Regions from separate parts of the Telluria sp. ZB2R32 genome, predicted to be linked through region 3. Evidence: predicted binding sites of a transcription regulator. Region 3 holds the regulator's gene; each other region holds the start of a gene.
The links. Region 3 encodes HrcA, which represses chaperone genes, less so after heat shock. Its sites were predicted from a motif close to TTAGCACTCNNNNNNNNNGAGTGCTAA; they were not measured.
Positions count from the first base shown of each region.

Region 1 (10,350 bases), on a different contig from region 3:
AAGTCGGTCATGTGGAACATCGATTCGCTGGACTGGGCCGATCCGGTGCCGTCGTCGATCGCCGACCGCGTGCTGCGCACCGTCGACAAGGAAGGGCGCGGCATCATCCTGTTCCACGACATCCACGAGCGCACCGTCAAGGCGCTGCCCGCGATCCTCGACCGTTTGACGGCCGAGGGCTACCAGTTTGCCGGCTGGGATGGGCACACCTTCACCGTGGCGGGCCAGGCCGCGCCGGCAGCGGTGCCGCGCGCGGCGGCCACCGGCTACGCCAATTCGTGGGCGATCGTGGTCGGCATCGACAAGTACCAGAAATGGCCGCAGCTGCAGTACGCCGTGCGCGACGCCGAGGGTGTTGGGCAGATGCTGGTGCAGAAGTTCGGCTTCGCGCCCGAGCGCGTGCTCACCCTGAAGAACGAGCAGGCCACGCGCACCGGCATCCTCGCCGCCTTCCACGACCGCCTGGCGCACGGCAGGCTGCAGCCGAACGACCGCATCTTCGTGTTCTTCGCCGGCCACGGCGCCACGCGCAAGCTCAGTTCGGGGCGCGACCTGGGCTACATCGTCCCGGTCGACGCCGACCCGGACAAGCTGGCGACCGATGCGATCCCGATGACCGAGATCCAGAACATCGCCGAGAGCCTGCCGGCCAAGCACGCGCTGTTCGTGATGGACGCGTGCTACAGCGGCCTCGGGCTGACGCGCGGCGGCGCCAACGGCGCATTCCTGCGCGATAACGCGCGCCGCCTGGGGAGACAAATGCTGACCGCCGGCGGTACCGACCAGCTGGTGTCGGACGGCGGCCCGAACGGCCATTCGGTGTTCACCTGGACCCTGCTGCAGGCGCTTGGCGGCAAGGGCGATCTGAACGGCGACGGCCTGATCACGGGCACCGAACTGGCCGCGTACATCGCACCGGCGGTGTCGAGCGTGTCGCAGCAGACGCCGGCCTTTGGCAGCCTGCCCGGTTCCGAGGGCGGCGAATTCGTGTTCGAGCTGCCGGAAGAAAGCGAATTCCTGAATACCGCGACCACCCAGCTGTCGAACGAGGCGATCGCGCTGAACACCAGGCTCGATGCGCAGGCGTCGACCGCGGCGGCCAGCGTCGTGGTCAAGGATTTGCAGGGCGGCGAAACGCGCATCACCGCGCCGGCCGCGCTGCCGGTGTCGGAGCGCCAGAAGGCGCAGCGGGCGAACGACCAGGGGCTGCTGCTGTACAAGGAAAAGCAGTACGCGCAGGCGGAGGCGCAGTTCACCGAGGCCTTGAAATTGCGGCCGAACTTCGCACTGGCGGCCAACAACCTGGGCTTCGTTTTCTACAAGCAGGAGAAGTATGCGGAAGCGGCCAGGTGGTTCGAGAATGCGGTCAAGATGGACCCGTCGCGGGCGATTGCGTACATGAACCTGGGCGACGCGTATTTCAGGGCAGGGGACAAGGCCAAGGCGCGCGCGGCCTATAAAACCTACCTCGAGCTGACGCCGAACGGGTCGGGGGCGGGGTATGCCAGGCAGCAGATGGAGAAGACTTAAGGCTGGCCGGCGTACGTGATGATCGAGCGCCGTAGGCGGGCATGCCTGCCCTACGTTACGGATGCCCGCCTTTACCGGTCGCTACCACGCGGCCCGAGAGCATGACCGTTGGTTGCGAGATCGACGGCAAGCGATGATCGAGCGCCGTAGGCGGGCATGCCTGCCCTACATTACGCAAAGGCCAACGATATGGGTCACCGTAGGGCGGGCATGCCCGCCTTCACCCGTCGCTACCACGCGGCGCGGCATCACTGCAACGCAACGCGAATAAAAAAGCGGCCCTCGCGGGGCCGCCGTGTCTTGCTGGAGTGACTGACTGGCTTACACGTAGGCCGCCAGCGCACCTTTCATCTTCTTCAATGCTGCCGACTCGATCTGGCGAATCCGCTCGGCCGACACGCCGAACTCTTCGGCCAGCGTGTGCAGCGTGGCGCCGGAGCCGTCGTCGTTCGCCAGCCAGCGCGCTTCGACGATGCGGCGCGAGCGTGGGTCGAGTTTACCGAGCGCCGTTTCCAGGCCCTCGGACTGCAGGCGCGTGACCTGCTCGGCTTCGAGCACGCGGGTCGGCTCCTGCTGGTCCGACGACAGGTAGGCGATCGGCGAGAACTTGTCGTCTTCGTCGTCGGTCGGCGCTTCCAGGGCGATGTCGCGGCCCGAGAGGCGGGTTTCCATCTCGATCACTTCCTCGCGCTTGACGTCGAGCAGCTTGGCCAGGTCGTCGACCTGGGTCGGGGTCATCGCATCCAGGCCCACCTTGTTGCTGCGCAGGTTGAAGAACAGCTTGCGCTGGGCCTTGGTCGTGGCGACCTTGACCAGGCGCCAGTTCTTGAGGATGTACTCATGCATCTCGGCCTTGATCCAGTGCATGGCGTACGACACCAGGCGCACGCCTTGGTTCGGGTCGAAACGCTTCACGGCTTTCATCAGGCCGATATTGCCTTCCTGGATCAGGTCGGCGTGCGGCAAACCATACCCGAGGTAGCCGCGCGCGATCGACACCACCAGGCGCAGGTGCGACAGCACCAGCTTTTGCGCGGCGTCGAGATCGTTCGCATCCCGCAACCGCTTAGCCAGCGAGACCTCTTCCTCGTGGGTCAGCATCGGCAGGCGGTTGACGGCGGAAATATACGCGTCGATGTTACCGAGATTGCCAGTGAAACCGAGGTTCAGGGCACGATTGCTGGTCGGAACCAATGCGGATTGTGCGGACATCATATTTTTCCCCGTAAATAATCTTTGCTGCATCGTCTACGCCGCCGGGACATCCCGGATGCGGACTGTACACGTGTTACAGATTGTGTACAGAATGCGTTTTCAGACCTTGTATACCTTCGCTTGAGAACATATATTAGCACTCCCCATGTAGGAGTGCTAGCGACCTGCCAAAAACGGCCGGGCGTTTAAGGTTCGTCAAAGTATTTCTTGAAAGAATCGAAAAATCGCTAATTTACTGTAGAGCAGAAACTTGTAAAACTGTTGAGATTGATCAAATGCGCTGGGCTTGCGTGAGCGGTCAGGGCTCAGGTTACGGGCAGCGGATAGCCCGTTTCTGTTAGTTGGCGCACGAAAGAAGGCGATCGGCGGCCAAATGCGCCGCTGTCTGGCGTAGCGGCGGCATGCATGCCTACAAGCGGGGACGTGCGATATTGCATAAAGCCACAATATGGCCTCGAAACAAAAACGGGTGAGACGGCCTGCGCCGTATCACCCGTCGTGACGAAGAGAGAACCCCTCAGCGCATGCGCGCCAGGTGCCGTTGCACCGACAGCAAGGCGCCGATCAAGCCCAGGCCGGCGCTGATGGCCAGCAAGCCTGCCACTTCCAGCACGCCCAGCGGCGCCAATTGAAACTCCGACGCGTACAGCCGCGCGAACTCGGCAATCGCCGCATTCAGCGGGTTCAGCGCCAGCATCACCGCACCCAGGGCCACCACGCCGGCACACAGGCCGAGCAGGGCGCCCGTGTAATAGAAGGGGCGGTGGATGAAATTGTCGGTCGCGCCCAGCAGCTTGGAGACGGCGATTTCCTCGCGCTGGGTCAGCACCTGCAGGCGGATCGTGTTGAACACCACCGCGATCACGACCACGCCCAGCGTAATCGCCAACAGCAGCAGGGCCAGGCGCAGGATGCCGAGCAGGGCGGCCAGGCGCTTGACCCAGGCCGAATCGACCTGCACCGTGTCGACCTGGGGCAGGGCGCCCATCTGCTCGACGATGTTGTCGATGCGGGCGGCGTCGCGCGCGCTGGAAAAGCCGTCCAGCTTCATCACATAGCTGTCCGGCAGCGGATTGACGCCCAGCGTGTCGAGCGCGGCGGACAGGCCGCTGCGCTCTTTCAGGTCGTCGAGCGCCTGCTCGCGCGGCACGAAGTTGATTTGCGCATGGCTGCCCTGCAGGATCTGGCGCAGCTGCGGCTCCAGCGCCAGCGCTTCCTCGCGCGGCGCATCGGGCCGCATGAACAGGCTCACTTCCGGATCGACCGAGAGCTGCTCCGACATCGGACGCACGTTGTCGAGCAGGGTGATGCCGGCGAACGGCAGCGCCAGCGCCACCGCGACCACCAGCACGTTGAACAGGAAACTGCCCGGCGCCTTGCGCAGGGTCGTCAGCGCCGAGCCGAGCGCGAAGCGGTGCTCGCGGAACCACGGGCTCATGCCGCACCTCCACGGTTGGCAGCCACATGCGGCACCAGCTGGCCGTGTTCGAGCCGGATCACGCGTGCCGCGCCGTCGAGCACCTGCTCGTCGTGGGTCGAGATCAGGCAGGTCACGCCGACCGAATGAAAGGCGCGCAGGGCGTCGAGCACCTTGTCGGCCGCCACCCGGTCCAGGTTCGCGGTCGGCTCGTCGGCCAGGATGATCTGCGGCCGGTTGACGATGGCGCGCGCGATCGCCACGCGCTGCTGCTCGCCGCCGGACAGTTCGAGCGGATGCGCCTTGGCCCGCTCCAGCAGGCCGACCTTGTCGAGTGCGGCGCGTGCGCGCTGCTCGGCGCCGGCTTTCGGCGCGCCCGACACCAGCAGCGGCAGCATCGTATTGGCCAGGATGTTGCGGTCGTTGAGCAGGCGCTGGTGCTGGAAGATCAGGCCCAGTTTGCGGCGCAGGAAGGGGATGCCGGCCTTGGTCAGCTGGCCGATGTCCTGGCCGAACACGATCACGCGCCCGCTGCTCGGGCGCTCGATGGCGGCGATCATTTTCATCAGCGTCGACTTGCCGGCGCCGGACGGGCCGGCCAGGTAGACCAGCTCGCCCTTGTTGATGTTGAGGGAAACTTCACGCAGGGCAGTAGCCTCTACGGAATATTTTTTCGAGACAGAGTGGAATTCGATCATCGGCGCTTGTCTCTCAACCCAGCAGTGCTTCGACGAATTCTTCGGCATCGAACGGCTGCAGGTCGTCCAGCTTTTCGCCGACGCCGATGAAGTACACCGGCACCGGACGCGTACGCGCGATCGCGGCCAGCACGCCGCCTTTCGCCGTGCCGTCGAGCTTGGTGATCACGAGGCCGGTCAGCTGCAGCGCGTCGTCGAAGGCTTTTACCTGTGCCAGCGCGTTCTGGCCGGTGTTGCCGTCGATGACGAGCAGGACTTCGTGCGGCGCGCCCTCCATCCCCTTGCCGATCACGCGCTTGATCTTTTTCAGCTCTTCCATCAGGTGCAGCTGGGTCGGCAGGCGGCCGGCGGTATCGACCATGACGACGTCGACGCCGCGCGCCTTGCCCGACTGCACCGCGTCAAAAGCGACCGCGGCCGGGTCGCCCGAGGCTTGCGAGATGACGGTGACGTTGTTGCGCTGACCCCAGACCATCAATTGTTCGCGCGCGGCGGCGCGGAAGGTATCGCCGGCGGCCAGCAACACCGATTGATCCGAGCGCTGCATGTGCTTGGCGAGCTTGCCGATGGTGGTGGTCTTGCCGGCGCCGTTGACGCCGGCGATCATCATCACCAGCGGCTCGTGGCGGCCCAGTTCGAGCGGCTTTTGCAGCGGCGCCAGCATCTCGACCATCAGGGTTTTCAGCGCGGCTTTCACGGCGGCGGCGTCGAGCAGCTTGTCTTCCTTGACCTTGCGGCGCAGGCTGTCGAGCAGGAACTGGGTCGCGTCCATGCCGGCGTCCGACATCAGCAGGGCCGCTTCGAGTTCCTCGTACAGGTCTTCGTCGATGCGGGCGCCGACGAACAGCAGCGACAGGTTGCTCGAGGTTTTCGACAGGCCGGCCTTCAGGCGCGACATCCAGGATTTTTTCTTTTCCGCTTCGCTGACCGGGCGCTCGGCGGTCTCTTCGATGAAGAGGTCGGCTTCGGGAAGCGATGGCGGAACAGGGGTGGGTGCAGGCGACGGAATGGTTACGGGCGCGGCTGGCGCAGGCACGGCATCGCTTGGTGCCGGCGTTTCAGGGGCGGCTTTTTTTCTTTTGAAGAAACTAAACATGGGTTGAATGGTGGCGGGTGCTGCATGCACATGCCGGAAATGGAGCACCGGCACGATGAAAAGGGTCGCGCGTATTCTACCAGAGGGACGTACTGACGAATCGGCAACGAACGGGATCATGCAGGGATGCTGACGGCGTGCGCAAACGCGACAGTTCCGCTGCCGGGCACGCATGTCGTCCAACGGCCTGGAGCGCGCCAAGCGTGCGCACTGGCAGGCGTGCAGGCGCCGCTCTACAGTAAAACATCCGTCGGCCCACACAGAAAGGAGTTGCCATGAAACTGCTGCGCCAAGCCATCGTCTGGGCTTTTATCGCGCTGGTCGCGCTATTCTTCACGCATCCGACGGAGCAGCAGAGCGTTTTCGATGGACCTGTCCCGCTGCCGGCCGGACTGGAGCCACTGTTGCCGGCGCCCTGAGTTCTATTGACGATTGCGCGTCCACCAGTTGCCCTTCTTTTCCGCGGCCACCGGCGTCAGGCGCCAGGCGCCGTAGGGATTGTTGAACAGCGAGCCCGGCCCGTAGTCGAGCGCCGCGGTCCGTTCGACCCGGTACACCGGCTTGCCCGCGCTGACCGAAAACGTATGGCCGTCCTCGAACCGGGGCGCATGTTCGAGCAGGTAGCGCGTGAAAAAGCGCAGCATGTCGGCCGCTTCGGTCTTGTTGTCGGCGCTGGTGATCGCCTCGGGCAGGCCGAAGTTGTGCATGCCGCAGGAATACACGTCGGCGCCGGCCACGTAGACCACCAGTGCCCGGTGTACGGTCAAGGCCTCGAGCTGTTCGCTCATGTCGATCCAGTAGGCCGGCGCATGGGCGATCCCCGTGCTGTCGACTTTCACGCCCAGGCCGCCGGCATCGATGATGGCCGCGCCGGCGCGCATCATCGCATCGGCCGCTTCACGCGAACCGCCCGGCGCCACCAGGTAGGCGACCGTGCGGTGCATGTCGATGTCGGCCATCGCTTCGGTCCTGGCCCAATGCGGGCCGGCCTTGGCGAAATCGGCCGCCAGTGCAGGATCGGCGCGCTGCAACGCGAGTTCGCAGCTGAAACCGGTCTCGGTATCGCGCAGTACTTTTCCTTCAAGGAGATAACCGGTGCCGCTGGCGATGATTTCGTCGGCCAGGGCGCTGCTGCTGTCCCATGGGCCGGGAATGCACAAGACCACTTCTGGGGTGTTGCTCACGTGCTGTCTCTCCTTTTATTCTGCTTCCGCGCTTCTGGGGAAGCGCATGCCTGCCTGCGGACCGACGTGGCCCGCTGTCGAGCAGCATAGCCCGTTTGGCGCAAAGTTGCGTTTGGCAATCGGAGCAGGGGTGTGGAGGTATGCCGGCCGGGTAGGAGGTCCAGGCCGTGATGGTGGCGTTGCCAGGACTTGCAGGGTGGTCGGCTCCACCTCACGCGTGATTGACACGCGGCCTGAACGCCGCCCACGCGTAACGCATGCATGGTGCCTGCAGGGCCGCGGGCCGTTCATACGTAACGGGTGGGCGGCTTTACCGTTGCAGGCTGTTCATCCGGGCGGGTGGAGCCGACCACCCTACATCAGCCCGCCTTGGCCGCCTGCGCCGCCTGGCGCATGGCATCCAGGGTCGCATTCGGCGTGATCAGGTTACCGTCGTAGCGCAGTTCGATCAGCGCCGGCAACCCCTTGCCGTTGGCATGTTCCAGCGCCCGCGCCAGCGCCGGCGCGAAGTCGGCCGTGCGTTCGACGATTTCGCCATGCCCGCCATAGGCGTGCGCCAGCGCCGCGAAGTCAGGGTTGTGCAGGGTGGTGCCCGACACGCGGCCCGGATAGGTCTTTTCCTGGTGCATGCGGATGGTGCCGAACATGCTGTTGTTGAAGACGATGATGATGACGCCGGCGCCGTACTGCACCGCGGTGGCCAGTTCCTGGCCGGTCATCATGAATTCGCCGTCGCCGGCAAAGGTGACGACCGTGCGCCGCGGGTCGACGATCTTGGCCGCCACGCCGGCCGGCACGGCGTAGCCCATGGCGCCATTGGTCGGCGCCAGTTGCGTGCGCATGCCGCCGTAGCGGTAGAAGCGGTGCGCCCAGGACGCGTAGTTGCCGGCGCCATTGGTGACGATGGTATCGTGCGGCAGGGTGGCCATCATGTCCTGCACCACTTGCCACAGGTCGAGCGGGGCAGTGCCGTCCTTGAAGATCGGCGGCTGCTCTTGGTACGCGGCCAGTTCGGCACGGGCTTCGGCCACCGTGTGGCGCCAGGCGCCCGCGTCGACCGGTTCCATCGCTGCCAGCATGCTTGTCACCTGCGGCGCGCCGCTGGCGATCATCAGGTCGGCCTGGTAGACGCTGCCCAGTTCTTCGGGATCGTTGTGGATGTGGACCAGGCGCTGGGTCGGAACGGGAGACGCGAGCAGGGTGTAGCCGCCGGTGGTCATCTCTCCCAGGCGCGGGCCGATGGCGATGATCAGGTCCGCCTCCTTCACGCGCGCGGCCAGCTTCGGGTTGATGCCGATGCCGACGTCGCCGATGTAGTGCGGGTGCGCGTTGTCGAGCAGGTCCTGGAAGCGGAAGGTGCAGGCCACCGGCAGCGCGTTGGCTTCGGCAAAGGCTTGCAGGTCGGCGCAGGCTTGCGCGTTCCAGGTGCCGCCGCCCAGCAGCACGATCGGGCGCCGGCTTTCCGCCAGCATGGCGCGCAAGGTGTCGATCTGGGCGCGCGAAGGCGCGGCCTGCACCGGCTGGTAGCGACGCGTGTCCGCCACCCGCGCGGTCTCGACCAGCATGTCTTCCGGCAGCGCCAGCACCACCGGACCGGGACGGCCGCTGGTCGCGATCTGGAACGCGCGCGCGATGTATTCGGGGATGCGGTCGGCGCGGTCGATCTGCGCCACCCATTTCGCCATTTGCCCGTACATGCGGCGGTAGTCGATTTCCTGGAAGGCTTCGCGGTCGATGAAGTCGTTGCCGACCTGGCCGATGAACAGGATCATCGGCGTGGAGTCCTGGTAGGCCGTGTGCACGCCGATCGAGGCATTGGTGGCGCCCGGACCGCGCGTGACGAAACAGATGCCGGGCTTGCCGGTCATCTTGCCGTAAGCCTCGGCCATGAAGGCGGCGCCCCCTTCCTGGCGGTTGATGACGAAGCGGATCTGCGAGTCGTGGAGCGCGTCGAGCACGTCGAGATAGCTTTCGCCGGGCACGCCGAAGGCGGTATCGACGCCGTGGACGTGCAGTGCATCGACCAGGATCTGGCCGCCGGTGCGGGAAGGGTGCGTCATGTGTCGGTCATCCTTGTTGGTTCCCCGGCCGCGCCGGGCATCGTGGCATTCTATGCAATCGATGCGCGCCGGGCTTTTCAAATGGCGACACCGATTTTCAGAAATGGCGGCGCGTATGTGCATCGGTTACAATGCACCCCGTGAAGCAGGCCAGACAGCCGCTGGCTGGTGCCGCAAGGTACCGGCGGGAGGAAGGTCCGGACTCCACAGAGCGGGGTGACGGTTAACGGCCGTCCGCCGAAAGCCGCTGGCGCAAGCCGGTGGTATAAGGCGAGGAACAGGGCCACAGAGACGAGCGTATTCAGTTACGGTGAAACGCGGTAACCTCCACTCGGAGCAATTCCAAATAGGCACGCGTTGATGTTGCTCGCGGAGCGTGCGGGTAGGAAGCTTGAGCGCCGGAGTAATTCGGCGCCTAGAGGAATGGCTGTCATAGGGGCGTCCCGCAAGGGAGACCACTACACAGAATCCGGCCTATCGGCCTGCTTTACACTGAATTTCAGCGGAGGACGCGTGCCGCAACAATATATCCTTGCCCTCGACCAGGGAACGACCAGTTCCCGCGCCATCCTGTTCGACCGCCAGGGGCAGGTTGTCGCCTGCGCCCAGCAGGAATATCCCCAGCATTTCCCGCAGCCCGGCTGGGTCGAGCACGACGCGCTCGATATCTGGAACAGCCAGCTCGCCTGCGCGCGCAAGGTGCTGGCGGACAGCGGCGTGTCCGCCGCCCAAATCGCCGCCGTCGGCATCGCCAACCAGCGCGAGACCACCGTCGTCTGGGACCGGGCCACGGGCGAACCGATCGCGCGCGCCATCGTCTGGCAGGACCGCCGTACCGCCGGCGCCTGTGACCGCCTGCGCGAGGCGGGCCACGCACGCGCGATCGCGCGCAGCACCGGCCTCGAACTGGACGCCTATTTTTCCGCCACCAAGCTGCAATGGCTGCTCGAGCACGTGCCGGGCGCACGCGCACGCGCCGAACGCGGCGAACTGTGTTTCGGCACGGTCGACAGCTGGCTCGCCTATCAGTTGTGCGGGCGCCACGTCACCGACGTCAGCAATGCTTCGCGCACGATGCTCTACAACATCCACACGATGCGCTGGGACCCGGCGCTGCTCGACCTGTTCGGGGTGCCGGAGGCGATGCTGC
Region 1 is NZ_JCASIG010000001.1:867,622-877,971, reverse strand. Features, by position in the region: gene AC56LG_RS03765 (polysaccharide deacetylase family protein) at 1-1,530, shown strand, start outside; gene rpoH (RNA polymerase sigma factor RpoH) at 1,852-2,745, opposite strand; gene ftsX (permease-like cell division protein FtsX) at 3,263-4,183, opposite strand; gene AC56LG_RS03750 (cell division ATP-binding protein FtsE) at 4,180-4,860, opposite strand; gene ftsY (signal recognition particle-docking protein FtsY) at 4,874-5,956, opposite strand; gene AC56LG_RS03740 (hypothetical protein) at 6,232-6,375, shown strand; gene AC56LG_RS03735 (DUF4261 domain-containing protein) at 6,379-7,140, opposite strand; gene AC56LG_RS03730 (thiamine pyrophosphate-binding protein) at 7,500-9,200, opposite strand; RNA gene rnpB (RNase P RNA component class A) at 9,343-9,693, shown strand; gene glpK (glycerol kinase GlpK) at 9,714-10,350, shown strand, end outside.
Region 1: a site for HrcA is predicted at 2,879-2,905, ahead of rpoH (RNA polymerase sigma factor RpoH). Genes of this name have one in related genera too.

Region 2 (10,350 bases), 600 kb from region 3:
AACCAGGCGACCGTCTGCGCGGGCGCCGCGAGAACGTCGTCGAAACTGACTTCATCGGGTTCGGATTTCATCAACCAGTAGCGCATCGCGCAAAACTCCTTTGTGCATCTCAAACCTAAACGGGCATAAAAAAACGGCTGCGTGCACATGCCCGCAACCGCTTTTATGGAATATAGCCCCGCCTGTGCCGTTTTTTGCCGGCATCCCGAACCTGATGGCTCAAGGTGGTCACAGTCAGTTCAATTTCGGGTTCGTCGAACTAGCGACGCTCACGCCCATCAAACACTATCCCGCAACCTATGCATGTAAATGGTTCAAGGAATATATGGCAATCTCGAACACCGCAGGGTGCCTCGCAGTTTACTCGCTTGAACCGTCATGTCAAACGAATTTGGCCGCTCACGGCAAATTTTCTTGCTGTGCCAGGGCCTGGTCGAGGACGCTGTGCATCGCTTCCAGTTTTTGTTTCACTTCGAGCATCGTCATGTCCGACAGCGGACCTTGCGGCGACTTTACCGACAGGAATTCGGCGGCCACGCTGAGCGCGGCCATGACGGCGATGCGGTCGTTGCCCTTGACTTTGCCGGAGTCGCGCAGCGCGGTCATCTTGCCGTCGAGATAGCGCACGGCGTCGCGCAGCGTCGCCTGCTCGCCCTCCTTGCAGGCCAGGCGGTAGGGCTGGCCCATGATCGTCACATCCAGGTAAATCATCGGGCGGCCTCGGGTTCGATGGGTACGGCGTCGTTCGCTTCATCCGCTTCAGCGTCGGATTCGGGCGCGGGCAATTGCTCGATGACTGCTTCGACCTTGTGCTGGACTTCGACAAGGCGTTCGACGAGCGCCATGTTGACCTCGTTGAGCACCAGGTTCGTCTGGCGCAGGTGCGCATTTTCGCTGCGCAGCGACCCGACCAGCTCGGCGAGCCGCTCGATTTTGTCGGATAAGTCTTGGAATTCGGAAATCATTCGGTACTATAGGTTGGATAAGGTTTGACAGTCAACAGGATAGCGTGTTTGGCAAGATGGCGTTCCAGAGGGCGTGCGGGGGCGCTCCAGCACCCTCCTCCACCGTTTCAAACAGTCCTTTGATCTTGCTCAATTACCTCCCAACAGTGCGTCAAGCCCTGTCCATTCAATGCTAGTCTCTCCGCTTTGTGCCTGCGCAAAGACTAGCGGAGCACATCACCCTGCTTGCATACGTTGAGCACGATCAAACCGACGCAGTTTATTTTGCAACATGGCCGCTTGAAATACCCTGATGTCGTCCCTATAATTAGCACTCGTTAGTTGAGAGTGCTAACAACTCTTTCAAAGCCGCAGCGCATACCGCGAGGCGGATATCGAAGCAAACAAACGCTAGTCCAAACCACTGAATAAAGGAGTTTTGCATGAACCTTCGCCCACTGCACGATCGCGTTATCGTGAAGCGTCTCGACCAGGAAACCAAGACTGCCTCCGGCCTGATCATCCCTGATGCAGCTGCCGAGAAGCCAGACCAGGGCGAGATCCTCGCCGTCGGCAACGGCAAAGTCCAGGAAAACGGTCAAGTCCGTGCACTGGAAGTCCAGGTCGGCGACCGCGTCCTGTTCGGCAAGTACTCGGGCCAGTCGGTCAAAGTCGACGGCCAGGAACTGCTGGTGATGCGTGAAGAAGACATCATGGCCGTGCTGGTCAAGTAATCCTCCTCCCTCAGAACATCTCACGACATAACGGAGAAACAAAAAATGGCAGCTAAAGAAGTAATTTTCGGCGACGCAGCGCGCGCCAAGATGGTTGAAGGCGTCAACATCCTCGCCAATGCAGTCAAGGTCACCCTGGGTCCTAAAGGCCGCAACGTCGTGCTGGACCGCGCCTTCGGCGCTCCGACCGTCACCAAGGACGGCGTCTCGGTCGCGAAAGAGATCGAACTCAAAGACAAGCTCATGAACATGGGCGCGCAGATGGTCAAGGAAGTCGCTTCGAAGACCAGCGACAACGCCGGCGACGGCACCACCACCGCGACCGTGCTGGCACAAGCCATCGTGCGCGAAGGCATGAAGTTCGTTGCCGCCGGCATGAACCCGATGGACCTGAAGCGCGGCATCGACAAGGCAGTCGCTGCCACCGTCGAAGAGCTGGCGAAGATCGCCCGTCCATGCACCACTACCAAGGAAATCGCCCAGGTCGGCGCGATCTCGGCCAACTCGGACTACTCGATCGGCGAGCGCATCGCTGAAGCGATGGAAAAAGTCGGCAAGGAAGGCGTCATCACCGTCGAAGACGGCAAGTCGCTGAACGACGAACTCGACATCGTCGAGGGCATGCAGTTCGACCGCGGCTACCTGTCGCCGTACTTCATCAACAACCCGGACAAGCAAGTCGCCATCCACGACCAGCCGTTCGTCCTGCTGTGCGACAAGAAGATCTCGAACATCCGTGACCTGCTGCCGGTACTGGAGCAAGTAGCGAAAGCCGGCCGTCCGCTGGTGATCATCGCCGAAGACATCGAAGGCGAAGCGCTGGCGACCCTGGTCGTCAACAACATCCGCGGCATCCTGAAGACCGTTGCCGTGAAAGCCCCAGGCTTCGGCGACCGTCGCAAGGCCATGTTGGAAGACATCGCTGTCCTGACCGGCGGCCAGGTCATCGCCGAAGAAGTCGGCCTGACCCTGGAAAAAGTCACCCTGGCAGAGCTGGGCCAGGCCAAGCGCGTCGAAGTCGGCAAGGAAAACACCATCATCATCGACGGCGCCGGCGCTGCCGAATCGATCGAAGCGCGCGTCAAGCAAGTGCGTATCCAGATCGAAGAAGCGACCTCGGACTACGACCGCGAAAAGCTGCAAGAGCGCGTGGCCAAGCTGGCCGGCGGCGTTGCCGTGATCAAGGTTGGCGCTGCCACCGAAGTCGAAATGAAGGAAAAGAAAGCACGCGTGGAAGACGCGCTGCACGCGACCCGCGCAGCCGTCGAAGAAGGCATCGTGCCAGGCGGCGGCGTCGCCCTGCTGCGTGCCCGCGCCAACCTGCAAGTCACCGGCGACAATCCTGACCAGGAAGCCGGCATCAAGATCGTCCTGCGCGCAATGGAAGAGCCGCTGCGCATGATCGTCCAGAACGCCGGTGAAGAAGCATCGGTCGTCGTCTCGGGCGTGCTGGCCGGCCAGGGCAACTACGGCTACAACGCCGCCAACGGCACCTATGGCGACATGGTCGAAATGGGCGTGCTGGACCCAGCCAAGGTCACCCGCTCGGCCCTGCAGAACGCAGCGTCGATCGCCGGCCTGATGCTGACCACCGACTGCATGGTCTCGGAAGTTGCCGAAGACAAGCCAGCCGGCGGCATGGGCGGCATGGGTGGTATGGGCGGCATGGGCGGTATGGACGGCATGATGTAATTTGCCGTCGCGCCGGTTCGCCGGCGTCCTGACGCACTTGATAAAAGCCCGCACGGTTCGCGCCTTGCGGGCTTTTTACTTTTGGGAGAAGACGATGGCTGTTGTGAATGCAGAAGATCTGGAAGACGCGGTGTTGATGGTGTCGGAGCCGGATACCGGCGCAGAGGCCTGGGTATCACTCGATACCGGCGAAGTACACGTACGGTGGGAGATGGGGGGCGAGGAACTGCCATCTTTGCCCGAGGATATCGATACCTCGGAGCGCTACGTTGAGGTGCCCGATATGCGCACGCTCGACCTCGGAATCCAGCTGGTGTTCGATTTCGCCGACGCGGCGATGCCGGACGATGTCGCGAACGTCCGCCAGATATTCAAGCGTGCCGGTGCTTACGGACGTTTCAGCAAGCTGATCGAGGAGCACGGGCTGACCGACCGCTGGCATGATTTCCGCGAGGCGCAGACGCGCGCGGCGCTGGCGGGATGGTGCGAGGAAAACGGTTTACAGCTGGGCTAACGGGTCATTTAACCCCGGCGGGCATGCCCGCCGTGCGAACAGCCGCGCTCCACGCACGTCAAATACACCCCGCCTGCGCCCTGAGCGCGTGAACTAACAGACGCGGCTGCATCATCGGCCTATCGTCCCCGCTCCCAACCAAGGAGCGAATAATGATCAACGTCACCGGCTATGCGGCGAAGCACTCCTTCAGCCGCCTGAAACCCTACGAATTCGAGCGCGAGGAAGCGGGCGCGCACGAGGTCGAAATCGACGTGCTGTATTGCGGCGTCTGCCATTCGGACATCCACCAGGTGAAAAACGAATGGTCGAACACGGTCTATCCCTGCGTGCCGGGCCACGAAATCGTCGGCCGCGTGACCAGGGTCGGGCCGGCGGTCACGCGCCATGCGGTCGGAGACCTGGTCGGCGTCGGCTGCATGGTCGACAGCTGCGGCCAGTGCGACGCCTGCCGATGCGGCGACCAGAATTATTGCGGCAGCCCGAACAGCTGGCTGGCGACCTACAACGGCCCGATGGTGCCGAAGGCGAAAGCCGGCGAGAACATCTACGGCAAGGACAACACCTTCGGCGGCTATTCGAACCTGCTGGTGGTGAAGGAAGACTTCGTCCTGAAGATCCCGGCCGCCTTGAAACCGGAAGTGGCGGCGCCGATCCTGTGCGCCGGCGTCACCACCTATGCGCCGATGAAGCACTGGGGCGTCAAGGCGGGCGACAAGGTCGGCGTGATCGGCATGGGCGGCCTGGGCCACATGGCGGCCAAGATCGCCAAGGCGATGGGCGCCGAGGTGACGCTGTTCACCACCACCAGGGAGAAGATCGAGGAAGCGCAAAAGCTCGGCTTCAAGGCAGTGCTGGAGAAGGATAGCAAGGCACTCGAGGAGCTGGCGACCAGCTTCGACTTCATCCTCTCGACCGTCCCCGAGAAGCACGACCTGAATCCTTTTGTGGAACTGCTCAAGCGCGACAGCGTGCTGTGCGTGGTCGGCGCGCTGGAACCGCTGGCGCCGCTGGATAACATGTCAATGGCGCAGATGCGGCGTTCGGTGGCCGGCTCCCTGATCGGCAACCTGGCCGAGACCCAGGAAGTGCTCGACTTCTGCGCCGAGCACGGCATCGGCCCGGAAATCGAGATGATCCGCATCCAGGACGTCAACGATGCCTACAAAAAGGTCGAAAAGGGCGACGTGCGCTTCCGCTACGTGATCGACATGGCCTCGCTGAAGGAAGAGATCGCGCACGAGCGGTAAGGCAGCTTACGCCAGGCGCGCACGCAGCGCGGCTGGCCGCGCCACCGGCTTGTCGAGACGCGCCGGCGCCGGTTGCTCCGCGTCGGCCAGCTTGAACACGCTGACCGCCTGCAGCAACTGGCCGGCCTGCTCGTGCATGGCGTTCGACGCGGCCGCCGCCTCTTCCACCAGGGCGGCGTTCTGCTGCGTCACCTGGTCCATCTGGTTGATCGCTGCGTTGATCTGGCCGATGCCGGCGCTCTGCTCGTCGGTCGCGGCCGTGATCTCGCCGATGATGTCGGTCACGCGCCGCACGCTGCCGACGATCTCGCTCATCGTCGCGCCGGCCTGGTCGACCAGCCTGGCGCCCTGGTCCACTTCCGTCACCGAATCGCCGATCAGCACCTTGATTTCCCTGGCCGCCGCCGCGGAACGGTGCGCCAGGTTGCGCACTTCGGTTGCCACCACCGCGAAGCCGCGTCCCTGCTCGCCGGCGCGCGCCGCTTCCACCGCCGCGTTCAGGGCAAGGATGTTGGTCTGGAAGGCGATGCCGTCGATCACGCCGATGATGTCGGCGATCTTCTTCGAGGACGCGTTGATCGATGCCATGGTCTGCACCACCTGCGCCACCACCGCGCCGCCGCGGCCGGCCACTTCGCTGGCCGAGGTGGCGAGCACGCTGGCCTGGCGCGCGTTGCCGGCGTTCCGGGTCACGGTCGAGGTCAACTCTTCCATCGAGCTGGCCGTCTCTTCCAGCGAACCGGCCTGCTGCTCGGTGCGGTTTGATAAGTCGAGGTTGCCCGCCGCGATCTGCGACGACGCGGTGGCGATCGCATGCGCGCCGTTGCGGATGCCGCCAACCAGGCCGAGCAATTTATCGTTCATGTCGGCCAGCGCATCCTGCAGCGCGCCGATTTCATCCTTCGCCGTGGCCTGGCGGCGCGAACCGAGGTCGCCGGCCGCCACACGCCGCGCCAGCGCCACCGCAGCCTGCACCGGCCGCGTGATCGAGCGCGTCAGCCACCATGCGCACAGGGCGCCAAAGGCGACGCTGAGGACGCCGAGCAGGACCACCGTGCGGCGACTCTCGGCCTTGACCTGCTGGATCTCGCCACGCAGATCGTCGACCTGCTTGCGCTGGAGCGTCACCAGGGCGGCGATATTGGCCTGGTAGGCTTCGGCCGCCGGGATGTACACCTTGTCGTGCACCTGCATGGCTTCTTCCGCCTTGCCTTCGCTTTTCAGGCGCACAGCTTCCGCGCGTCCACCCGCATAAGCGCCGCGTAGCGCGAGCATTTTCGCGAAGACGTCCTTTTCTTCAGGCGTGGACAGGTGCTGTTCGACCTCCTTCAGGTAGGTCGACGCCTTGGCATTGGTCTCGGCCGTGTTCTTGGCGAAGAAGTCGGCAAGCGAGGCGTCGCTGCTCTTGATGATGGCCGAGGTGCGGATCACGGCCACTGCGATGTTGGCGGCCCAGTCGCTGATCATGCGTTCCTTCTTGACCGGCTGGTCGAGCATCTCTTCGGCGGCGTCGGCCACCGCGTTCAGCTTCAGGATGCCGATGACCGTGATGACGATCGACAGCGACAGGACGACGGCGAAGCCGAGCGCGAGGCGCTGCCCGATCTTCATGTTCGATAACAGATTCATTGCGTGTACTTGTGTTCGTTGGGTGGGATCGGGCGCATCGGACCATGCCAGGCATGCGGAGAGCGAATGGCTGATATAGTTTTTATTAATTACTATATGCTAGCCCATCAATTCTACGCATATATTCAATTGTTGGCTTGCGGCAACAATTGCGAAGCATCCCGATGGCTCCACGTCAGCGCCCCATGCCGGGGCCGAGATTGCCCGGTAACCACACATCGGCTAGTATGGCGTCTCGTTTTTCACGAGGTTTTACCATGATGTCACGCGCTGTATTGCTGGCCGGCTCCCTGCTGACTGCCCTTCTGCTCGCCGGCTGCAAGGACCGACAGCCGCCCGCCCCGGCGCCGCAACCGGCCAAGCCGGTCGTCCGGCAACCTGCCGAACCGGCGGTGACGCGCGAACAGGCGATGGCTGCGCTGCTGGCGCTGCCGGAAATCAAAAGCTGGTCCGCGGAGATCGAACAGCGCTCGCGCGGCAAGGCGCACGGCGCCGTCATCGAGGACGACCAGACGCCACGCCTCATCAATGGCCGCGAATACTGGCAGCTGAGTTTTGTCGAGAACCGCGCCGACAAGGTCCACCGGCGCGAGAGTTTCCTGGTCGCGCGCAGCGGCGACCAGATCCTGGTCGAAGACACGGCGGGCGACACGGTGGTGTCGCTGGACGACTGGCGGCGCGGGATCCGCCGCGTCGAGACCAAGTCGCTGGATTGAAAAGTACTATCGGCAGACGCGTAATGTAGGGTGGGCTCTCGAGCCCACGCGGTCGAACGGCAGCGCAATCGAACACCAAACCAACATGCCAACGCATGCGTCGACGACGATGTAAAGGCCGCGTGGCCGCATGGCGTGATCCCGCGTGGGCACAAGTGCCCACCCTACTTCTTTAAGCGACTGTTCCGAACCACGCGCCATAAGCCGGCAGCGTCACCTGCCCATTCGACGCTTCGCCCGGCAAGCCATGACCGGCCAGGTCCTGCGCGGATGCCGTCTCCGGCCAGTCGATCGTCACCGGCGCATTCGACAGATTGAACGCGGCCAGCACGGTCGCTTCTCCCTCCAGGGTACGGCGCAGCGCCAGCACCGGTTCCGGCGCGTCGAAGAAGGAGATGTCGCCGCGCGTCAGCTGCGGCAGGTTCTGGCGCCAGTGAATGATGCGGCGCGCCGCGTTCAGGCTCGAGGCGGGGTCGAACTCCTGCTGCGATACGGATGCCGCCAGGTGCGGCACCGCGACCGGCAGCCATGGCGTGCCGGTGGTGAAGCCGGCGTTCGGCGCCGCGTTCGTCCACGGCATCGGCGTGCGGCAGCCGTCGCGGCCCTTGAACTCGGGCCAGAAGGTGATGCCGTACGGGTCCTGCAGCAGCTCATACGGCACGTCCGCTTCCGGCAGCGCCAGCTCGTCGCCCTGGTACAGGCACGGCGTGCCCTTCAGCGACAGCTGCATCGCCAGCACCATGGACGCAAAGGCCGTCGGCGCACTCTCCCCCTTCCAGCGCGTCACCACGCGGATCGCATCGTGGTTCCCGACCGACCACGAGGCCCAGCCACCTTTGACGCGCGCTTCGAATTCTTCCACTTGCGTGCGGATGTGCGCGGCCGTGAACTGCGGCGTCAGCAGGTTGAAACTGTAGGCCATGTGCAGCTTGTCGCCATCGGCCGTGTACTCGGCCATGCAGGCCAGCGCATCGTCGGCGCCGACTTCGCCGATCGACACGGCGCCGAATTCGTCCAGCAGCGCGCGGATCTTTTGCAGGAAGGCGATGTTTTCCGGGCGCGTCTTGTCGTAGATGTGCGATTGCATGCCGTACGGGTTGACGTCGGTGACCGAAGCCGTGTCGCGCGTCAGCGCCGGCGGATTGCTGCGCAGCTGGGTGTCATGGAAGTGGTAATTGCAGGCGTCCATGCGCACGCCGTCGACGCCGCGCGCGAGCCAGAAGCGCAGCGCGGCCAGGTGGGCCTGCTGCACGTCCGGGTTATGGAAGTTCAGTTGCGGCTGGCTGACCAGGAAGTTATGCATGTAGTACTGCTTGCGGCGCGTGTCCCACTGCCAGGCGGAGCCGCCGAAGACCGACATCCAGTTGTTCGGCGGGTTGCCGTCCGGGGCAGCATCGGCCCACACATACCAGTCGGACTTCGCGTTGTCGCGGCTGGAACGGCTCTCGGCGAACCACGGGTGCGCATCGGCGGTGTGCGCCATCACCTGGTCGATCATGATTTTCAGGCCGAGCGCGTGCGCCTTGTCGATCATCGCATCGAAGTCGGCCAGCGTGCCGAACAGCGGATCGACGTCGCAGTAGTCCGAGATGTCGTAACCAAAATCCTTCATCGGCGACTTGAAGTACGGCGACAGCCAGACGATGTTCACGCCCAGGCTCGCAATGTAGTCGAGTTTCGCGGTGATCCCGGGAATATCGCCCACGCCGTCGCCGTTGGTATCGAGGTAGCTGCGCGGGTAAACCTGGTAGATGATGGCTTCGCGCCACCAGTCGTTGTTGTGCACGGGTTGAGTCTGGGCCTGGGTCATGACATGGGATCCGGTTGGTGATTTTTACGCAATATACAGCAGGTTTTGCGATCTTACAATCTGCGGAACTTGCTCGATAAACGGCATATTTCCTTTGCATTCAACGACTTGGATGCAAATAATATTTGCATCCCTTGCCCATCAAGTAGGAAAACTACGAACACCCCGCAGGCATGCATATTTTCTGGTTGCAAAGACCGCAAGGGCGTCATAGGATCGCGTGTCATTTATTCCAGGATGCGTCCATGAGCCAGCCACTACCGACCGACTCCCAAGGGCGCATGCCCCGCCAGATCCCCTATATCATCGCCAACGAAGGCTGCGAGCGCTTCAGCTTCTACGGCATGCGCAACATCCTTACGCCCTTCCTGATCTCGACCCTGCTGCTGTTCCTGCCGGAGTCCGAGCGCACCGGCGAAGCCAAGCACGTGTTCCACACCTTCGTCATCGGCGTCTACTTCTTCCCGCTGCTGGGCGGCTGGCTGGCCGACCGCTTCTTCGGCAAGTACAACACCGTCTTCTGGCTCAGCCTCGTCTACTGCGCCGGCCACGCCTGCCTCGCCATTTTCGAGGACAACGTCCAGGGCTTCTACCTCGGCCTGGGCCTGATCGCGCTCGGCTCGGGCGGCATCAAGCCGCTGGTGTCGAGTTTCGTCGGCGACCAGTTCGACCAGACGAATAAGGGTAAAGCGAAGATCGTCTTCGATGCCTTCTACTGGATCATCAACTTCGGCTCCTTCTTCGCCTCGCTGCTGATGCCGCTGTTCCTGAAAAACTACGGACCGGCCGTCGCCTTCGGCATTCCCGGCGTGATGATGTTCATCGCCACCATCGTGTTCTGGAGCGGGCGCCGCAAGTACGTGCACGTGCCGCCCGCCGGCGCCACGCCGCACTCGTTTACGAAGGTGGCAAAGAGCGCACTGCTGGCGCAGGCGCCGGGCCAGGGCCGGCCTGGTCTCACCGTCGCCATGATCGGCGTAGTGGGCGCCGTGGTGTCGCTGGCGATGTCGCCCCAGTGGGGCTTCGTGATCGCCGCCTGTACTGCGCTGGTGCTGCTGCTC
Region 2 is NZ_JCASIG010000002.1:293,007-303,356, forward strand. Features, by position in the region: gene AC56LG_RS06350 (EVE domain-containing protein) at 1-86, opposite strand, end outside; RNA gene ssrS (6S RNA) at 172-353, opposite strand; gene AC56LG_RS06360 (cell division protein ZapA) at 400-711, opposite strand; gene AC56LG_RS06365 (hypothetical protein) at 708-965, opposite strand; gene groES (co-chaperone GroES) at 1,388-1,678, shown strand; gene groL (chaperonin GroEL) at 1,724-3,370, shown strand; gene AC56LG_RS06380 (hypothetical protein) at 3,465-3,884, shown strand; gene AC56LG_RS06385 (NAD(P)-dependent alcohol dehydrogenase) at 4,037-5,134, shown strand; gene AC56LG_RS06390 (methyl-accepting chemotaxis protein) at 5,141-6,763, opposite strand; gene AC56LG_RS06395 (hypothetical protein) at 7,021-7,479, shown strand; gene AC56LG_RS06400 (alpha-glucosidase family protein) at 7,652-9,289, opposite strand; gene AC56LG_RS06405 (POT-type proton-dependent oligopeptide transporter) at 9,571-10,350, shown strand, end outside.
Region 2: a site for HrcA is predicted at 1,273-1,299, ahead of groES (co-chaperone GroES). Genes of this name have one in related genera too.

Region 3 (10,350 bases):
GCCGTCCTTCCAGCCTGTCGCGAACGCTGCCGATCTTCTCGGTCGACAGCGGCATGGTGTTCGAGCGCGAGGCCAAGCTGTTCGGCAGCGCCGCCACCCAGACCCTGGAGCCGCGCCTGTTCTACGTGCGCACGCCGTACAAGAACCAGGACGACTTCCCGCTCTTCGATACCGGCGAAACCGGCTTCAGTTATGCCCAGCTGTTCACCGAAAACCGCTACGTCGGCGGCGACCGGGTGTCCGACGCCAACCAGCTGACCGCGGCGCTGGTGTCGCGCTACATCGAACCCGACGGCGCCGAGCGCCTGCGCATGGCGATCGCCCAGCGTTTTTATTTCGACGAGCCGCGCGTCGGCCGCGTGCTGACCGGCGAAGAGACGGGCCGTTCCGACCTGCTGCTGGCGGCATCGGGCCGCATCATCAATCACTGGAACTTCGACAGCAGCGTACAATACGACGCGACTAACAAGAGCGTGTACGCCCAGAACCATGGCGTGCGCTGGACGCCGGGGCCACTGAAAGTGCTCAATGCCGAGTACCGCTACGTGCGCGACAGCTTCCGCAACGCCGACGTGTCGGCCCAGTGGCCGCTGTGGAAGCGCTGGTACGGCGTCGGCCGCGTCAGCTATTCGCTGCGCGACCACAAGGTGCTCGAAGGCCTGGTCGGTTTCGAGTACAAGGCCGATTGCTGGATCTTCCGCATGGGCGCGCAACGCTTCGTGACGGCGGCGCAGGCGACCTCGACGTCGTCGTTCTTCCAGCTCGAGCTCAACGGCCTGTCGCGCCTCGGGTTGGGTAACCCGCTGGAGGCGTTTTACAAGAGTATTCCCGGCTATACGCGGCTGAACCAGAACATCGGCCGTCCGTAACCGGACCCTGGATGATTTTGACCTGAATGAGTGCTTCCCAGACTATGCGTACTACCCGTTTGCATCACCTTAAGCTCGCAGCGGCGCTGCTGTGCGCGCTCACGGCCAATGCGGCCCTGGCGCAAGACGCGAAGAGCCCCGCTCCAGCCGCCGCGCAGCCGGCGCCGGCCGCGCCCGGCAGCGGTTTCCTGCCGCCGGCCTCGAGCAGCGCCAACGTCATCGATTCGATCCGTGTCGTCGTCAACGACGAAGTCATCACCCGCAACGAAGTGCGCGGCCGCGTCGCCCAGATCGTGCAGCGCCTGCGCGCCCAGAACGCCCAGCTCCCGGCCCAGGCCGACCTCGAGCGCCAGGTGATCGAGTCGATGATCGTCGAGCGCGCCCAGCTGCAGCTGGCCAAGGAGATGGGCGTGCGCGTGGTCGACCGCGAGCTCGACGCCGCCATCGGCCGCATCGCCGAAGGCCAGAAGATGTCGGTGCAGGACATGCGCAACCAGATGGAAAAGGAAGGCCTGACCTTCGCCCAGTTCCGCGAAGAGATCCGCAACGAAATCATGATGCAGCGCCTGCGCGAACATGAAGTCGACAGCAAGATCCAGGTCTCGGACGCCGAAATCGATACCTATCTCGCTGCCGAAAAGGCCGCCGCGGCCGAGAAGGTCGAGATGGACATCGCCCAGATCCTGGTCGGCATCCCGGTCAACGCCACGCCCGAGCAGATCGCCGCGCGCCGCGCCCGTGCCGACGAAGTCGCGCGCCAGCTGCGCACCGGCGCCGACTTCGCCAAGATCGCCGCCACCTATTCGGACGCGCCCGACGCCCTCAAGGGCGGCGCCATCGGCTGGCGCGACCCGGACCGCCTGCCGCCGCTGATCTCCGACCAGTTGCGCAAACTGAGCCCGGGCCAGGTCACGCCTGTCATCAAGAGTAATACCGGCTTCCACATCATCAAGATGATCGACAAGCGCAGCCTGGCGCAGTCGCAAACGCCGGAGCAGGCGCTGGTGCAGCAGAGCCGCGTGCGCCACATCCTGATGAAGGCCTCGCCGGCCATGCCGGTGGCGCAGGTCAAGGCCAAGCTGGCCGAGATCAAGGCGAAAATCGAGAGCAAGTCGGCCACCTTCGAGGACATGGCGCGCCAGAACGGCCAGGACGGCAGCTCCGCCCGCGGTGGCGAGCTGGGCTGGATTACGCCGGAAGACGTGGTGCCGGAATTTACTGCCGCGATGGATGCCCTGAAGCCGGGCCAGCTGTCGGACGTGGTCGAGACCCCGTTCGGCTTCCACCTGATCGAAGTCCTCGAGCGCAAGACCGAAGACCAGAGCAAGGAGAAGGAGCGCCTGCGCGCACGCCAGGTGATCCGCGAGCGCAAACTCGGCGAAGCCTTCGAGGACTGGGCGCGCGAAGTGCGCGACCGCGCCTACGTCGAGTACCGCGAAGAGGCGTAACACCATGGAGCAGGCAACCCGTCCGACGCTGGCATTGACTGTCGGCGAGCCGGCCGGCATCGGCCCCGAGATCTCGATCCGCGCCGCCTGGGCGCTGCGTGGGCAAGCCAACTGCGTGCTGGTCGGCGACGCCGCCTTCCTGGCGCTCACCGCCAGCCTGATCGACCCCGAGATCCGCCTGGCGGCGCTGTCGATCCAGGCCTTGCGCAACGGCGGGCTGCCGCACTTCGGCCGCGAGCGCATCGCCGTCATCGACGTGCCGCTGGCCGCGCACGTGGTGCCGGGTACCCTCGACGCGGACAACGGCCGCGCCGTGCTGGCCACGCTCGACCTCGCGCTCGAAGGCGTGGCGGCCGGCTGGTTCGACGCCATCGTCACCGCGCCGCTGCAAAAGAGCACCATCAACCAGGCCGGCGTGGCATTTTCCGGCCACACCGAATACCTGGCCGACAAGACCAATACGCCCAAGGTGGTCATGATGCTGGCCGGCCAGCCGGGCGGCGATCAGCCCTACCTGCGCGTGGCGCTGGCGACCACCCACCTGCCGCTGAAGGACGTCCCTGGCGCGATCACGCGGGAGGGGCTGGCGCAGGTGCTCGACATCCTGCACGCCGACCTGCGCAGTAAATTCGGCATCGCGGCGCCGCGCATCCTGGTGACCGGCCTGAACCCGCATGCGGGCGAGAACGGCTACCTGGGGCGCGAGGAAATCGAGGTCATCGCGCCAAGCCTGGCGGCGGCGCAGGCGCGCGGCATCGATGCGCGCGGGCCGTATCCGGCCGACACCCTGTTCCAGCCGAAGTATCTGCACGAGGCCGATTGCGTGCTCGCCATGTACCACGACCAGGGCCTGCCCGTGCTCAAGCACGCGACCTTCGGGCGCGGCATCAACGTCACCCTCGGCCTGCCGCTGATCCGTACCTCGGTCGACCACGGCACCGCGCTCGACCTGGCCGCGCAGGGTCTCGGCCGGGCCGATTGCGGCAGCATGGAAGAGGCGATCCGCGCCGCCATGGGCATGGTGGCGGCCAGTCGCACCGCATCACATTAACGAAAGTACGAATGAAACACGTAGCACGCAAGCGCTTCGGCCAGAACTTCCTGACCGATAACCACGTCCTCACCAGCATCATCGAAGCGATCGATCCGCGCCGCGGCGAGGCGATGGTCGAGATCGGGCCGGGCCTGGCGGCGATGACGGCGCTGCTGCTCAAGCAACTCGACCACATGCACGTGGTCGAACTCGACCGCGACCTGGTGGTGCGCCTCGAAAAAGCTTATCCGCAAGAGAAATTGACGGTGCACTCGGCCGACGCCCTGAAGTTCGATTTCGGCGCACTGCCGGTACCGGAGGGACAAAAGCTGCGCGTGGTCGGCAACCTGCCATACAACATCTCGAGCCCGCTGCTGTTCCACCTGGCCGAGTTCGCGGACCTGGTCGAGGACCAGCATTTCATGCTGCAAAAGGAAGTGGTCGAGCGCATGGTGGCCGAACCGGGCACCAAGGCCTACGGGCGCCTGTCGGTGATGCTGCAATGGCGCTACGACATGGCGCTGCTGTTCATCGTGCCGCCGACTGCTTTCGACCCGCCGCCGAAGGTCGATTCGGCCATCGTGCGCATGGTGCCGACGCGCCGCAAACTGGCCGTCGACGGCCCGACCCTGGAAGCCGTGGTGCAAAAGGCATTCTCGCAGCGGCGCAAGGTCATTCGCAATTGCGTGGCCGGCATGTTCACCGAAGCGCAGTTGCTCGAAGCGGGGATCGACCCGGGCGTGCGGCCGGAAAACGTCAGCCTGGAGCAGTACGTGGCGCTGGCGAATCTTCTGAAGCCGGTTTGAGTAGGGTGGGCACTCGTGCCCACGCGCTCGTATTCTTGAAGACCGCAAACCCTTTATTTTCGCGCTTCCTGCCTGGCGCGATTTTAGGGTTGATCATCTGTACCATCCCGCGTGGGCACAAGTGCCCACCCTACGTTGGCATCTGCCGCGTTCCCTCTCAAACCATCTGTGACGCGCTGCACAAGCGCGCCATATCCCTTCTGCGCGCGTTTCATCGCGCCCTTTGCGCAGTTCGTCGCATGCCGATGGAAGGGCAAAGGGACCGTTGCTAAAGTACTCCCATCGACAGCCCAAACGCAGAAGCACCAGGGCAAACATCCAACCGAAGGGAGCCTGAAATGAACGTCCTCAAACATATGGAAGCGCTGTTCCTGGTCGCCGCACTCGCCGTCGTCGGCACCACCTGGGCCAGTGCCGAGAGCTACAAGGCGCAAGTGCGCGCCGATGCCATGGTGTCGGTCGGCAGCGAGAAAATGGCGATCGTCAAAGTCACCGGCAAGCGCCTCCCAAGCGCCACCAAGTTCGGCTGAGCCTTTGTCCAAGGCGCCTGCAAAAACGCGGACAAAAAAAAGCCCACCGTTGCGGGTAGGCTTAAATCCAATTCTTTTCTGAGGAGAGTTGGAGGAGACAGGTGCAATTATGCTGCACCACAACATATACGTCTAATTTTATTTGGGAATGATCGACATATGTGTTGTGAATGTCTCCATGCGCTCAGGCCGGATTGGTAACGCAGGTAACGCTGATCGACGTGATGTTTTCGTCGCCCATCTCGCCGGTTCCGTTGGCGACGCTGCAGGTCTGTCCTGCCGGCTGCGTCAGGACCGTTACGCCATAGGTCTGCTTGTAGGTGACGGCAGTTTCGAAGACAAAGGTCGTCGGATACACGCCGGCATCGTTCTTGGCCACACGCAGGGTCGCGCCGCCGTTGTTCAGGACCAGGCCGTCGGCTGCCAGGCCCGTGATCGTGCCGCCGATGCTGTGGCTGGCGTAGTCGCAGCCGAACGCGATGTTGATCGAGGACAGGCGGCCCGCGGTATCGCTCGTGACGTTGCCCGGGATGTTCAGGGGGCCGCATACCTGGTGCAACGGCTGTAGATAGATGGCCTGGCCGAGACTGTCGGTGCCGATCTGCTTGAGCGTGACGTTATATGCCTCGCCGTATTCCAGCTGGTTCGGGAACGCATAGTTCGTCGTCGGCAAGATTTTGCCGCTGCTGTCGCGTTGCGGCTGGATAGCGACTTCCATCCCGTTGGTGACGAGGACCAGCGTGCCCTCCTGCAGGTTGGTGACGGTGCCGCCGACCGTATGGCCCGACTTGCCGCCGCCGCAGGCGGCGAGGCCGGCGGCCAGGGTCAGCGCGCACAGCGCCAGGATCGATTTCTTCAAATTAGTCTCCACGAATTATTAAGCGCAACGCACGATGACGTTGCCGATGTCGCTCGCGCCCATCGTGCCGGTTGCGTTCTCGACCGTGCATTGGCGGCCGGCCGGCTGCTTCAGGATGGTCACGCCGTACGGCAGGTCTTCGGTCACCGGGGCCATGCGGAAGGCTTGCGGATCGGTGCTCGTCGGCACGATCTCCTGGCGGTCGGTGCCGTTCACGAGGACCAGGCCGGTTGCGCCGTTCAGGCCGATGATGTTGCCGGTCAGCGCATGGGTGCGGATCTGGCAAATCACGCGCACGCTGGTGATGGTAAAGACCGCCCGGCCCGAACCGCCGCTGACGACGCAGTTTTCGATGCCGTCGACGTTGGGCGGGACGGCCTTGACCTTGACGTCGTAGCCGGCGTCGGTTTCGACACGGGTGTTGAAAAAGAACTCGGCGGCGCCCGCCGGCACGGCGAGGTCGTCGCCGCCGTTATTGGTCAGCACCAGGCCTGCCTTGGTCACGCCGAAAACCGTGCCGCCGACGTACACATCACCGTCGCCGCCGCCGCAGGCGGACAGGCTGAGCGCGCATGCCAGCGCGATGCCGGCACGCAGGGGGGAACGAATCATAATTTCTCCAAAAAAGGGGAGGGGCAAGGCGCGCAATTGCACGGCGCCGGGCCGCATGGTGGAAGTTTGCCCATCATTTTAGAGCATTTGACAAGGCCCGCGCGCATTAGGCTTTGTATCGGGGTGTAACGGTGCGGTGGCACGCGCAGTGGCACGCGCGGCGCCACCATAACGCGGGCCGTTCCCGCTGGCGCCGTCCGTTTGCATTTCGCCGCTGGCCTCGCTATGCTTGGGTCACCCTGACGACCGCTTTCGACTAAGCCCCGGCATGAAGCCATCCCACCGCCGCCCCTGGCCCAAAGCCATCCTGTTCGACCTCGACGACACGCTGTGGCCGATCGCGCCCGTCATCGTGCAGGCCGAGCAGACCTTGTTCGCATGGCTGGCCAGCAACGCGCCGCGCGTGGCCGAACGCTTCAGCATCGACAGCCTGCGCCAGGCGCGCCTGGAGCTGCTGGCGCGCCGTCCCGAATTCCAGCTCGACCTCGGCGCCCTGCGCCGCGCCGGCCTGATCGCCGCCTTCGAACAGGCGGGGGAAAACGCGGACAAGGTCGAACTGGCCATGACCGAATTTTTCGCCGCGCGCAACGCCGTGATTCCCTACGACGACGTGTTGCCAGGCTTGCTTCGCTTGAAAGGGCGTGTCCTGGTCGGCTCGGTTACCAACGGCAATGCCGACCTGCAGACGATCGGACTGGCCCACCATTTCCACGCCTCGGTGGCGGCGCCCGGTTTCGGGCGCGCGAAACCCGATGCGGCGATCTTTCACGCCGCCTGCGCGGCGCTCGGCGTGGCGCCGCAAGAGGCGGTGCACGTCGGCGACGACTTGCTGCTCGACGTGCAGGGCGCCCAGCGCGCCGGCTTGCGCGCGGTCTGGATGAACCGCACCGCCAGCCGCCGGCACCTGGAAGAGGGCGTGCAGCCGGACGCCATCGTCGCCAGTTTCGATGAACTGCTCGATTGGCTCAAGCGCGAACACGCGTGAGTGCACAGCGCGCGCGTGAGCGTGCATAATAGCCGTGCAACCATTCTGCGCGCCACCACTCCCCATGCAACTTGAACCCCGAGCCCAAACCCTGCTGAAAGCCCTCGTCGAGCGTTACATTGCCGACGGCCAGCCGGTCGGGTCGCGTGCGCTTTCCAAAATTTCCGGCCTCGACCTGTCGCCGGCGACGATCCGCAACATCATGGCCGACCTCGAGGAAATGGGGTATGTCGCCAGCCCCCACACCTCGGCCGGCCGGGTGCCGACGCCGCGCGGCTACCGCCTGTTCGTCGACACGCTGCTGACGGTGCAGCACCTCGATGGCCAGCATGGCCAGCACGGCGTCGATGCCGAACGCATGCGGCTGTGCGCCCAGCAGCCGCAAAAACTCATCGCCAACGCGGCGCAGATGCTCTCTTCGCTGACGCAATTTGCCGGCGTCGTGCAAAGCCCGCGCCGTGAATCGGTGTTCCAGCAAATCGAATTCCTGCGCCTGTCCGAAAAGCGCATCCTGCTGGTGATCGTCGACCCGCGCGGCGACGTCCAGAACCGCCTGCTGCTCACCGAGGTCGATTACACGCCGACGCAACTGGTGCAGTCGGCAAATTACCTGAACCAGAATTTCGCCGGCCTCACCTTCGACGAAGTGCGCGCGCGCCTGACGGGGGAACTACGTCAGCTGCAAGAGAACATTGGCGGCCTGATGCAGACGGCGGTGGAAGCCGGCAGCGAGGCGATGGCAGAAGGCAGCGAAGAGATGGTCATTTCCGGCGAGCGCAATTTATTGTCGGTATCCGACCTGTCCTCGAACATGAGTTCGCTGCGCCAGATGTTCGAGATGTTCGAGCAAAAGACCGGCCTGATGCAATTGCTCGACGTTTCCAGCCGCGCCGGCGGCGTGCAGATTTTTATCGGCGGCGAATCGAACCTGGTGCCGATGGACGAGATGAGCGTGGTCACCGCGCCCTACGAGGTCAACGGCAAGATCGTCGGCACCCTCGGCGTCATCGGGCCGACGCGCATGGCGTATGAGCGGGTGATTCCGATTGTCGATATCACGGCGAAGTTGCTGTCGAATGCGTTGAGCAATTCGTAAGGTCACCAACAAAAAACGGCGCCATCGGCGCCGTCGTTCATTGCAGGCAAGTTACCATCACCCGCCATTCCGATGCGGACACGCCGGCTTGATGCAATGTCCGTAAATCGCCAGCGCGTGCTCGGCGATTTTAAAACCGCGCTCGACGGCGATCTTGTTCTGGCGCGATTCGATTTCTTCGTCGAAGAATTCCTCGACATGGCCGCAGTCGAGGCAGACCAGGTGGTCGTGGTGCGAACCGGCGTTCAGTTCGTAGATCGCCTTGCCGGTTTCGAAGTGGTTGCGGTTCAGCAGGCCGGCCTGTTCGAACTGGGTCAGCACGCGGTAGACCGTGGCCAGACCGACGTCCATGTTTTCGGCCAGCAGGATTTTATAGACGTCTTCCGCCGTCAGGTGCCGCACTTCGCTATTCTGGAAAATTTCCAGGATCTTCAGGCGTGGCAGGGTCGCCTTCAGGCCGCTCGCCTTCAGGTCGGTGGGACTGTTACTCATGTTTGTTACTCGTAGATGGGCGGAGTGCTTTATGATATAGCGTTTTGGAAGCTCCCGCTTAAACGTTTGAGGTTACTTATGCGTCACTTTGATGCCGTTGTCCATCGCGCAGTTCGTCTTTCCCGGGGCCGGGCCGCGCTCGCCGCGGGCCTTGCCTGCACGCTGGTGCTGTCCGGCTGCGCCTCGTGGCGCAACCAGACCAAGCCGGCCGCACCGGTGAACACGTCCGCAGCGGCGCTGCAAAGCGATGCCGGCCTGTCGGCCTCGCTGGCCAATGCCGGTGCGCAAACGACGCAAGGCACCAAGCTGCAGAAATTCCTGTGGATCTTCTCGCCTTACCGTCCGGACATCCAGCAAGGCAACTTTGTTTCGCAAGAAATGCTGAACCAGCTGAAAGTGGGTCAGACCCGCGAACAGGTGCGCTTCCTGCTCGGCACGCCGATGCTGACCGACATGTTCCACGCCGACCGCTGGGACTTTCCGTTTTATCTGGCGCGCGGCAATGGCGAACTGACCACCAGCCGCGTCAGCATTTTCTTCAAGGATGACGTGGTCGAGCGCTTCGAAGGCGGCAACCTGCCGACCGAGCGCGAATACATCGCCCGCATCGCCGGTCCGGCGCGTAACGTCGTCAAGGAAGCAAAGAAGGCCGAAGCCGCCGCCAGCGCGCGTCCGATCGAACCGGTCACGCCCGCCACGCCCGCCACTTCCACGAACACCCCGTAAAACTGTCATGACGCAACTGAAAATCGCGGTCGCCGGCGCCAGCGGGCGCATGGGCCGCATGCTGATCGAGGCGATCGCCGCAGCTCCCGACGCCGTCCTGGCCGGCGCCCTCGACGTCGCGGGTTCTCCCTTCATCGGCCACGACGCCGGCGCCTTTTCCGGCCAGCTGACCGGCATCACGATCGAATCGGACCTGGCGCGCGCACTGGCGAATGCCGACTGCCTGATCGATTTCACGCGCCCGGAAGGCACGCTCGCGCACCTGGCGTATTGCGCCGCCAACGGCAAAAAGATCGTGATCGGCACCACCGGTTTCGACGATGCCGGCAAGGCGGCGATCGCCGCCGCCGCCGAACAGATCGCCGTCGTCTTCGCGCCGAACATGAGCGTGGGCGTGAACGTGACTCTGAAATTGCTGGAGCTGGCCGCAAAAAGTTTTGCCGAAGGCTACGACATCGAGATCATCGAGGCACACCACCGCCACAAGGTCGATGCGCCGTCCGGCACCGCCCTCAAAATGGGCGAAGTCATCGCCGATGCGCTGGGACGCGACCTCAAGGACTGCGCCGTGTACGGCCGCGAAGGCGTCACCGGCGAGCGCGATCCGTCGACGATCGGCTTTGCCACCGTGCGCGGCGGCGATATCGTCGGCGACCACACGGTCCTGTTCGCCGGCACCGGCGAGCGCATCGAGATCACCCATAAATCGAGCAGCCGCGTGACCTACGCCCACGGCGCCCTGCGCGGCGCGCGTTTTATCGCCGGCAAGGCAAACGGCCTGTACGACATGCAGGACGTACTCGCATTGAACACCGGCGTGAAAGGATGATGTAATGGCAGTGGCAGAACTGAACGGCGCCGCAATCGTCAACGAAGCCAGTTTTCTGGCCGAGA
Region 3 is NZ_JCASIG010000002.1:892,736-903,085, reverse strand. Features, by position in the region: gene AC56LG_RS09045 (LPS-assembly protein LptD) at 1-869, shown strand, start outside; gene AC56LG_RS09040 (peptidylprolyl isomerase) at 914-2,317, shown strand; gene pdxA (4-hydroxythreonine-4-phosphate dehydrogenase PdxA) at 2,322-3,368, shown strand; gene rsmA (16S rRNA (adenine(1518)-N(6)/adenine(1519)-N(6))-dimethyltransferase RsmA) at 3,380-4,156, shown strand; gene AC56LG_RS09025 (hypothetical protein) at 4,495-4,686, shown strand; gene AC56LG_RS09020 (hypothetical protein) at 4,871-5,545, opposite strand; gene AC56LG_RS09015 (hypothetical protein) at 5,564-6,157, opposite strand; gene AC56LG_RS09010 (HAD family hydrolase) at 6,426-7,142, shown strand; gene hrcA (heat-inducible transcriptional repressor HrcA) at 7,207-8,238, shown strand; gene fur (ferric iron uptake transcriptional regulator) at 8,296-8,730, opposite strand; gene AC56LG_RS08995 (outer membrane protein assembly factor BamE) at 8,809-9,456, shown strand; gene dapB (4-hydroxy-tetrahydrodipicolinate reductase) at 9,464-10,285, shown strand; gene AC56LG_RS08985 (barstar family protein) at 10,290-10,350, shown strand, end outside.